Regions from separate parts of the Clostridium ljungdahlii DSM 13528 genome, predicted to be linked through region 3. Evidence: riboswitches for the same ligand, from Rfam matches in the RefSeq annotation. Region 3 holds a riboswitch; each other region holds the start of a gene.
What was found. Region 3 has a riboswitch for S-adenosylmethionine ahead of metA (homoserine O-acetyltransferase MetA). Riboswitches for the same ligand answer to the same signal wherever they lie in the genome.
Positions count from the first base shown of each region.

Region 1 (3,287 bases), 100 kb from region 3:
TAAACAAAGGAATGAAAAATATAGAATCAAGTTTAAAACTTTTTAAGGAAAAAGGTAAATTTCATAACAAACAACCAGAAGAAATTCTATGTAAAATAAAAGTTGTTAAAACAATTATAGAGGCAGCTCAAAGTGCTGATTTAGTAATTGAATGTTTAGCAGAAAATTTAGAGCTTAAACAAGATATTTTTAAAGAGTTAGATGAAATTTGCCCTAACAATATAATTTTATCGAGTTGTACGTCAGGATTATTACCAACAGATATAGCTAAGAATACAAAGCATCCGGAAAGAGTAGTAGTTGCTCATTTTTGGAATCCACCACAATTAATTCCTCTTGTAGAGGTGGTGCCTGGTAAAAGAACATCAGATGAAACAATGAAAATAACTATGGAATGGGTTGAATTTATAGGCAAAAAAGCTATTAGAATGGAGAAAGAATGTCAAGGCTTTATTGGAAATCGACTTCAGCATGCACTTTTAAGAGAGGCTTTATATATAGTAGAACAGGAATGGGCAAAACCAGAAGAGGTTGATAAGGCTATTGAATATGGGCTTGGAAGAAGACTACCTATTACAGGACCAATTTGCACTGCAGATTTAGCAGGGCTTGACACAGTTAATTCAATAGCTTCTTATTTATTAAAAGATCTTTGCAATTCAAATGAGCCTTCCAAATTAATTAAAAGCAAAGTTAAAAATGGAGAATTAGGAAGTAAGAGCGGACAAGGATTCTACAATTGGGCACCAGATACTTTAGAAAAGAAACAGAAAGAACGGGCAGAATTGCTATTTTATTTTCTAGAAAGAGATAAAGAAAAATTTATGTTGACAAACAAATAAATATAGTTTACACTATAGTACAATTAAACAAATAAATTTCTTATCAAGAGAGGCAGAGGGACTGGCCCTATGATGCCCGACAACCTGAATTTATATTCAAGGTGTTAATTCCAGCAGGTAAAACCTGACAGATGAGAAACAAGAGGACATAACTTCCTGAAGTTTCTAACAGGAAGTTTTTTTATTTTTAATAAGACATGTTAAATATTTTAATATGACTCATTACTCTTTGAGCACTCATCCGATTTTAAAATAAGAAGTTTTATTTAAAATAATGTATTAAATGTCTATTGGTTGACTAGACAAACTAGAGGTCAAGTTTCATTTATTTACATAGAAAAGTTTTGAGGGCAAGATTTTTCTATGGTGTGAAACCTGGCCTTTTTTTATCCGATGACTACCTGCTCTAATACTACCCTCTTATCCAAGTGGGAGTAAAGAGCAGCTACGTCTCTGGATAACGAGTTCTAAGCATAAGATGGAGTTAAAACTCCATCTTATGCCAAGAACTTTGTTTATTTAAATAATCAATGGACTAAGATGCAGTTAAGTAAAAATTTATTGGAGGATGATAGAAATGGGAAGATTATTTACATCAGAATCAGTGACAGAAGGTCATCCAGATAAGATTTGTGATCAAATAGTGGAATATGAAGGTGAAAAACCTGTAAGAGTGGATACTGTATTAATTTCTTCTCAACATGATGAGAATATAACTCATGATAAAATTGAAAAAGATTTGATAGAATTCGTTATTAAAAGTGTAATACCACATAAATTTATTGATTCAAATACAAGATATCTTGTAAATCCAACAGGAAGATTTGTAAAAGGAGGCCCTGAAACCGACTCAGGTCTTACAGGTAGAAAGATAATAGTTGATACCTATGGAGGATATGGAAGACATGGTGGTGGTGCATTTTCTGGAAAAGATCCAACGAAAGTTGATAGATCAGGAGCCTATGCTGCAAGATGGGTAGCAAAGAATTTAGTAGCAGCAGGAGCTGCAGATAAAATAGAAGTAGAAATTGCTTATGCCATAGGAGTTGCAAGACCGGTATCAATTAGTGTAGATACTTTTAATACAGAAAAGATTAGCAAAGATAAAATATTAGAAATTATAAATAAACTTTTTGATTTAAGACCTGGGGCAATTATAAGAGATCTGGATTTAAGGAGACCTATATATAAAAAAACAGCTGCTTATGGCCATTTCGGGAGAACTGATATAGATCTTCCTTGGGAAAGACTTGATAAAGTTAATGAAATAAAAAAAGAATTGGATAGTAGTTTATCCTTAAAAATTTAGTTGATCAGAAAACTGAAGGCTAAAGTAATTTAAATATTGCTTTGGCCTTTTTTATCCGATCGCTACCATTGCTAACACTCCCATTTTTTCAAAGCGGGGGATAAGCACTGCTACGCGCCTGGATAAGTTCTTCTAAGGTTCAGATGGAGAAAAGGTATTCCTTATAAGCAAACTCCACCTGAATCTAAGAATCACTTGATGTAGAAAAGGAGATAATAAAATATGAGTAAAGAGCTTGCAACAAAATCTATTAGTGAAAAGACACTTACGCATCCTTGTTATAATTGTATTGCCCATAAATATGCAAGAATGCATATACCTGTGGCTCCAAAGTGTAATGTAAGTTGTAATTTTTGTAACAGAAAATATGATTGTGTAAATGAAACCAGACCTGGAGTAACAAGTGAAGTGCTAACACCTGAAGGAGCTAGAGACAAATTTAAAATAGTGAGGGATAAGGTAAGAAATTTGACAGTAGTAGGTATAGCAGGGCCTGGCGATCCTCTTGCAAATTTTGATGAGACTAAAAAATCCATAGAATTAATAAAGAAAGAATCAAAAGATATTACTTTTTGTCTTTCAACTAATGGTTTAATGCTTCCTTTTTATGCAGACAAATTAATAGAATTAGGAGTTACACATTTAACTGTAACTATAAATGCAGTTGATCCTAAAATAGGTGGAAAAGTATATAAATTTGTAAACTATTTAGGAGATACTTTTGTTGGAGAAGAGGCAGGAAGAGTACTTTTAAATAATCAATTGTCAGGACTTAAATATGCTGCACAAAAAGGAATAGTATGCAAAGTAAATATAGTTATGATAAAGGGAATTAATGATCTGCATATCCCTGAAATAGTAAAGAAAGTTAAGGAATGTGGAGCATATATGACGAATATTATGCATCTTATACCTGTTAAGGAAAGTGTATTTGAGAATAATCCTACAGTAACTGAAGTGGAATTGAATGATATGAGAAGAGATTGTGAGTTAACATTAAAACAGATGTATCACTGCAGGCAGTGCAGGGCAGATGCTATAGGAACCTTGGATAATGATGTATCAGGCGAGTTTAGAGAAAGCACAGAAAGCTCACAAAACAGTGAAAACAACTTAGAGGATAAAAATGTAATTCA
Region 1 is NC_014328.1:2,590,276-2,593,562, reverse strand. Features, by position in the region: gene CLJU_RS11585 (3-hydroxyacyl-CoA dehydrogenase family protein) at 1-842, shown strand, start outside; SAM riboswitch class I at 880-980, shown strand; gene metK (methionine adenosyltransferase) at 1,411-2,151, shown strand; gene nifB (nitrogenase cofactor biosynthesis protein NifB) at 2,374-3,287, shown strand, end outside.
Region 1: linked by a shared signal. The riboswitch ahead of metK (methionine adenosyltransferase) and the one ahead of metA (homoserine O-acetyltransferase MetA) in region 3 are both predicted to bind S-adenosylmethionine.

Region 2 (3,287 bases), 2.2 Mb from region 3:
TTTTTTATTCTCAGCCAATTGTTCAAGTTTAGGTGAGTTTATAGGATTGTCAAGAGCTTTTTCTACTATTTCCAATTGTCCTAGCTCTGCTTTATATTCGCTTGCTTTTGATTCAAGTATGCCAAGTAAGTTGTTGTCATTTATTTCAGCTTCTATTATTTTTTTATGGTATGGTAATTCTATTTTAGCCATTCTAATTTCCTCCGAGAAATGTATTTTTAAAGTGACTCTACAATAATTACTTTACCAAACAAATACGATCTCAACAAATAATTATTTGTTAAGCTTTTTATATATAAGATTTCCTATAGTTTGAAGTACCTGGACAAAAATTATGAGTATTATTACAGTGTATACCATTATGTCAGTCTGAAATCTATAATATCCATATTTTACTGCCACATCTCCAAGTCCACCTCCGCCTACTGTACCTGCCATAGCTGAACATCCAACTACACTTATTACAGTAAGAGTTATGCCAAGTACTATAGAAGGAAGTGCCTCTTTAATCATAACTTTAAATATTATCTGCATATTACTTGCACCAAACGATTTTGCAGCTTCTATTATTCCCGGATCTATCTCTTTAAGTGAAGATTCAATCACTCTCGATGCAAAAGGTGCTGCTGCTATTGTAATAGGAACTATTGCTGCTGTTGTACCTATGGTTTTTCCAACAATAAGCTTTGTAAAAGGAAAAATTGCTATCATAAGTATTATAAAAGGAAATGACCTCAATAAATTTACTATTGCATCCAGTATCTTGTATACTACTTTATTAGGCTTTAATCCACCAGGTTCAGTTACAACTAGTAAAATAGCAGGTATAAATCCTATAATTACTGCAAGTATTGTAGAAACTATAACCATATAAAATGTTTGTCCAATAGCAGGAAGTAGTATTTCCTGAAATGTTTCACTAAATCCCATGTTTACTCTACCTCCCAGTTAACATTTTTTGAAGAAAGATAATTACATATACTTTCTTTGTCTTTATCATTTACATTTATAACCAGACTTCCTAAAACATCACTGCGGAATCTTTCAAGTTTTCCCCATACTATAGAAAACTTTATATTCAAATCTATAGCCATAGAAGTTATCAAATTGTCCTGGCTTATTTCCTTAGGAAAGAATATTCTTATGTTTATACCTTCATCTGGAAGTAAACTATCATTTCCAAGCAGCTTCTTTAGATTTTTCCCTGGTTTTAAAAATATTTCCTCTACATTTCCAGAAGTTTTTATTTCGCCTTCATCTATAATGGCAATTTTACTACATATTTCTTTTATAACTTCCATTTGATGGGTTACAACTACTATGGTTATTTTAAATTCATTGTTTATTTTTCTCAAAAGCTCAAGTATTGACTTGGTAGTATTTGGGTCAAGTGCAGATGTGGCTTCATCACAAAGTAGTATACTTGGATTTAGCGCCAAAGCTCTTGCAATAGCTACTCTTTGTTTTTGTCCACCGCTTAATTCGGAGGGCATGCTCTTTGCTTTATCACTAAGGCCTACTAAATTTAACAATTCTTTTACCCTAGTTTTTATTTTACTTTTTTCTAATCCCCAGACTTCAAGTGGAAGTGAGATATTATCATATACATTTTTTCTGTTTAATAAATTAAAATTTTGAAATATCATTCCCAAGTTTTTTCTAAAAGTCCTTATTTCTTTACCTTTTAAATCTTTCACTTCTTTGCCCATTACCTTTATGCTTCCTGCGTCATAGCTTTCAAGACCATTCAAGCACCTTAAAAGTGTAGATTTTCCAGCACCACTGTGACCAACTATTCCAAATATTTCACCTTCTTGTATATGAAGATTTATACTTTTAAGCACACTTTTATTGTTAAAACTCTTGCCTACATTATTAATATCTATCAATATATTTAACCTCCCATATCAATTTTAAGAAAAAATAAAAGCCCGAGAAAAATCTCAGACTTAGTTAACTCAAAATTTCTCTCATCTTTCAGCTCTCGCTGCAGGATTTAGCACCATTATACACTGTACTGGTTGCTGGATTTCATAGGGCCCGTTCCCTCAATCACTCTTGATAAGTTCAAGATTTATATTCAATTATGCTTTTAATTATAGACGTGACGATTTATTATGTCAATACATCCTATCTAAAAATGTTATAATTGTCTTAACTCAAAAACTCTGGAGGAATACCTATGAACAAAAATATAAATATTTTAATAGTAGAAGATGATACAGATATAAATAAGTTATTGTGCAAGATACTAGAAAAAAATAATTACAATGTCCGCGGGGCTTTTTCAGGTACTGAAGCTGAAATGTGCATTGAAAAATATGACTTTCAGCTAGTTTTACTTGACTTGATGCTTCCTGGCATTACAGGCGAAAAACTTATAGAAAAAATACGAAAGGTTAAAACTATGCCTGTCATTGTAATATCTGCAAAAACAGCTCAAGAAACAAAAATTGAAGTTTTAAAGCTAGGTGCAGATGATTTCATATCGAAACCTTTCGATGTAGAAGAAGTATTGGCAAGAGTTTGTGCACAACTCAGAAGGTACATGATATTTTCAAACTCAAATGAAAAACAAAACATATTGACCTATAAAAATATGACCTTAGATCGAGAAAATCACAAAGTCTTTATACGTTCTCAGGAAGTACTATTAACTATAAGGGAATTTTGTATACTAGAACTTCTAATGTCTTACCCCAAAAAAGTATTTACAAAGGCTAATTTATTTGAACATGTGTGGAAAGATAAATTTATAAGCGATGATAACACCATAAATGTGCATATGAGCAACCTTCGCTCTAAAATAGCTAAAATTGATTCGAACACAGAATACATACATACCGTTTGGGGAATAGGGTTTAAGATGAAAGATTAAACTTAATCATTTCTTAAGTTTTTCTTTAGTGTATCTTGCTGATTTTGTTCTAATATAAAATCAACAAGAAAACGGAGGTTGATATCATGAATGATTTAGTGCTTCATACAAAAAATCTTACTAAAAAATACAAAAATCACAAGGCACTTGATAATGTAAATATTAAAATAAGTAAAGGTGACATATACGGTCTTGTAGGCAAAAATGGCGCTGGCAAGACAACCCTTATGAGAATAATAACAGGTCTTTCTTTGCAAGATAACGGTGAAATAGAATTATTTTCAAAAACTAGCAAAGACGAATTAAACAAAGAACGAATGAGAACAGGATGCATAATAGAAACACCCAGTTTCTTTCCTTATCTCTCAGGCAAAAAAAATCTTGAATACTATAGAATTCAAAAAGGAAT
Region 2 is NC_014328.1:488,649-491,935, reverse strand. Features, by position in the region: gene larA (nickel-dependent lactate racemase) at 1-192, opposite strand, end outside; gene CLJU_RS02255 (methionine ABC transporter permease) at 274-930, opposite strand; gene CLJU_RS02250 (methionine ABC transporter ATP-binding protein) at 933-1,889, opposite strand; SAM riboswitch class I at 1,968-2,068, opposite strand; gene CLJU_RS02245 (response regulator transcription factor) at 2,183-2,878, shown strand; gene CLJU_RS02240 (ATP-binding cassette domain-containing protein) at 2,965-3,287, shown strand, end outside.
Region 2: linked by a shared signal. The riboswitch ahead of CLJU_RS02250 (methionine ABC transporter ATP-binding protein) and the one ahead of metA (homoserine O-acetyltransferase MetA) in region 3 are both predicted to bind S-adenosylmethionine.

Region 3 (3,287 bases):
CGCCAGCCATCATAACCTTATTTGTTACTGCTCCAGCTAACCCTACATAATAGAGTATGTAAATAATCATAATTACAAAAGTTCCTCCAACAAGAGCCAATGGAAGATTTTTCTTTGCATCTTTTAACTCAGCATTAATACTTGTAGCAATTATCCATCCTTCATAAGCAAAAGCTGTAGCAACAACAGCTGTAAATAATGCATTAGAAGTATTGACTTCCTTTACTACTGTTGTAAAATTATATGCAATCATGCCATTACCCACACCTACAACTGTTCCAATTACAGCCATTAAAGCTAGTGGAATAAGCTTTATAATAGTTGTACTAACCTGAAATTTACCTGCTAAAATTGGTGACAGTGAATTTAACGCAAAACTTGCTATCAAATATAGACCTGCAATAGTCATGCACTCTCCACCTGTAATTGAGAATCCAAGTAATACACAAGTATATCTAGCGGAAACCCATGCTAATACTGACGTCAATGTTGGATAGTAAATGAGTGCCATAAACCACCCAACATAATATGCATATTTTTTGCCCAAAGTAGCTTCTGCATAATCCACTACACCGTTTACATATTGATACTTAGTTGCCATTACAGCAAAAGTATAGGCACAAGAAATCATAATAATACCACCTATAACCCAGGCCAGTATGCCAAGTGTAAGATTTCCACCTGTTGCAGTTAAAACTTTTTCTGCTTTAAAAAATACACCACTACCTATAACAATACCAATAACCATGGCTATAGCCGTAATAAGGCCATACCTTTTTTCTAACTTTGATTCCATAATCAAATATCCCCCTCTTTGATTTATTAATATTATACTGAATATTGCTTTTATACATCATGCTATCTAAGCACTACAAACAGCATGACATATTAATTTTTATTGTACCACAGAATTAAGCATTTACCAACATTTCTTTTTCTTCATTGTTATGAATTTTCAATTTATTTATTCATATACTTGTATTTGACAAAAGTTTAATTTTAGTATACTATATAATAAACTAAATAAAATCAATTTAAATCTTATCAAGAGTGGCGGAGGGACTGGCCCTATGAAACCCGACAACCAACATTTTTCATTTGAATGTATGGTGTTAATTCCAGCAGATTATTTCTGAAAGATAAGGAAAATAGTTTATATAATTAGTATTAAAAGTTGTTTTTCTTATGAAAACAGCTTTTTTATTATACAAATTATTTAAATTAACCTATTCCTTTGTATAGCTGTTCACTACTTAAATATGCAAAATAAGATTTTTATTTGATTAAGGCATTTGATAAAAAATATCCTAGCATACTGAATAGTTATTTCTTTGAAGATGCCTAAGCTACCTATATATAAAGGAGGATTTTTTATGCCAATAAATATACCCAATGACCTTCCAGCTTCTAAAACACTGAAGGCTGAAAACATATTTGTAATGAATGAAAAACGTGCATTAAAACAAGATATAAGACCTCTTAATATAGTCATATTGAATCTAATGCCGGTTAAAACCGTTACGGAAGTACAACTTTTAAGGTTGCTTAGTAATTCCCCTATTCAAGTTGATATAACATTAATGTATCCTAAATCTCACAGATCAAAAAATACTTCAGAACAATATCTTCTCAAGTATTATGAAACTTTTGATGAAATAAAGGGCAGAAAATTTGATGGCATGATAATAACAGGAGCACCTGTTGAAAAACTGAAATTTGAAGATGTTGACTATTGGGATGAATTAACTGAAATAATGGACTGGAGTAAAAAAAACGTGTATTCAACACTGCACATATGTTGGGGCTCTCAGGCCGGACTTTACCACCATTTTGGTATTCCAAAATATATTTTAGATAAAAAAATGTTTGGTGTTTTTGCACATATAATAAATGAAGAAAACACACAGTTACTTAGAGGATTTGACGATATATTTTACGCACCTCATTCAAGGCATACCTGTGTAAAAAAAGAAGATATTGAAAAAGTACCTGAATTAGAAATACTTTCAGAATCAAAAGATGCCGGAGTCTATATAGTATCAACAAAAGGCGGACGTCAAATTTTTGTAACAGGGCATCCTGAATATGATACCTTAACATTAAAATCAGAATATGACAGGGACGTAGCAGCTAATTTGCCCATAGAAATTCCGAAAAATTATTTTCCTCATAATGATACAGCAAAACAGCCTAGAGCAACTTGGAAAAGTCATGCCAACCTTTTATTTCTAAACTGGCTAAATTACTATGTATATCAAGAGACACCTTATAATTTGGATAGTCTTCAATAACATAGAAAAATGGAAATGACCTTTTAATAAAATAGTGTCATTTCCATTTTTTATAGATCTCTACAATTTCATAAATAGATTCGAAATAACCAAAATCTATTTAATAAGTTTATTCATATCTTCAGCAACATTTCTAAGTTCATTAATGTTAGCTTCTATTTCTTCACTGGTGGCAGCATTTTGAGATATTGTTTCTGTTATCATTTCATATTTTGATATTGTATCTTTTGTCATATTCGATACTTCTTCATTAAATTGAACTACATTTTTAGTTTTTGTAAATAATGTAGTAGAAGCGTTATTTGTATCCAGAACATTATTACTAAATAATTTCAAATTGGAAGTCATAGCATTTATTCCTCTGACTGTTTCATTAATAATACTATTACCGTTCTGAGACTTTTCGCTATTATACGTCATTTGTTTTTGAACTACATCAATTTTATTTTTTAGTTCATCCACTATTGCACTTGCTTGATTAAGTGATTGTTTTGTTCCTTCAGCTAATTTTCTTATTTCATCTGCTACTACTGCAAACCCTTTACCATTTTCACCTGCTCTTGCTGATTCAATTGATGCATTTAAAGCAAGAAGATTAGTTTGTTCTGATATATCTCCTATAATATTTAATATCTCATCTACTTGTCTTGATTTTTGCTTTAAATCTTTTGTAGACTTAAACGTATCCTCTATACTATTTTTTATATCCATAATAATTGAAAGAGTATCATTTAAAGATTTCTGATTTTTATCTGTAATATTTATAAAGTAATTTATTTTATCTTCACTATCCTTGGTTTTTTTAGCAACAACCTCATTAGCATTTAATAAAGTATTTAATATTTCTTTATTCTTATTTGATTTATCAAGCATTTCACCAAAACTTTTTGATACAGATTGGCTTGTCTCTGAAACTTCCAAAAGTGAACTTGTTTGTTCTTCAATAGCTGCACTTAAGTTTTCACTTGATGATAAAACAGTACCAGAAATTTGAGC
Region 3 is NC_014328.1:2,694,534-2,697,820, forward strand. Features, by position in the region: gene CLJU_RS11965 (APC family permease) at 1-796, opposite strand, end outside; SAM riboswitch class I at 1,039-1,146, shown strand; gene metA (homoserine O-acetyltransferase MetA) at 1,374-2,291, shown strand; gene CLJU_RS11975 (methyl-accepting chemotaxis protein) at 2,388-3,287, opposite strand, start outside.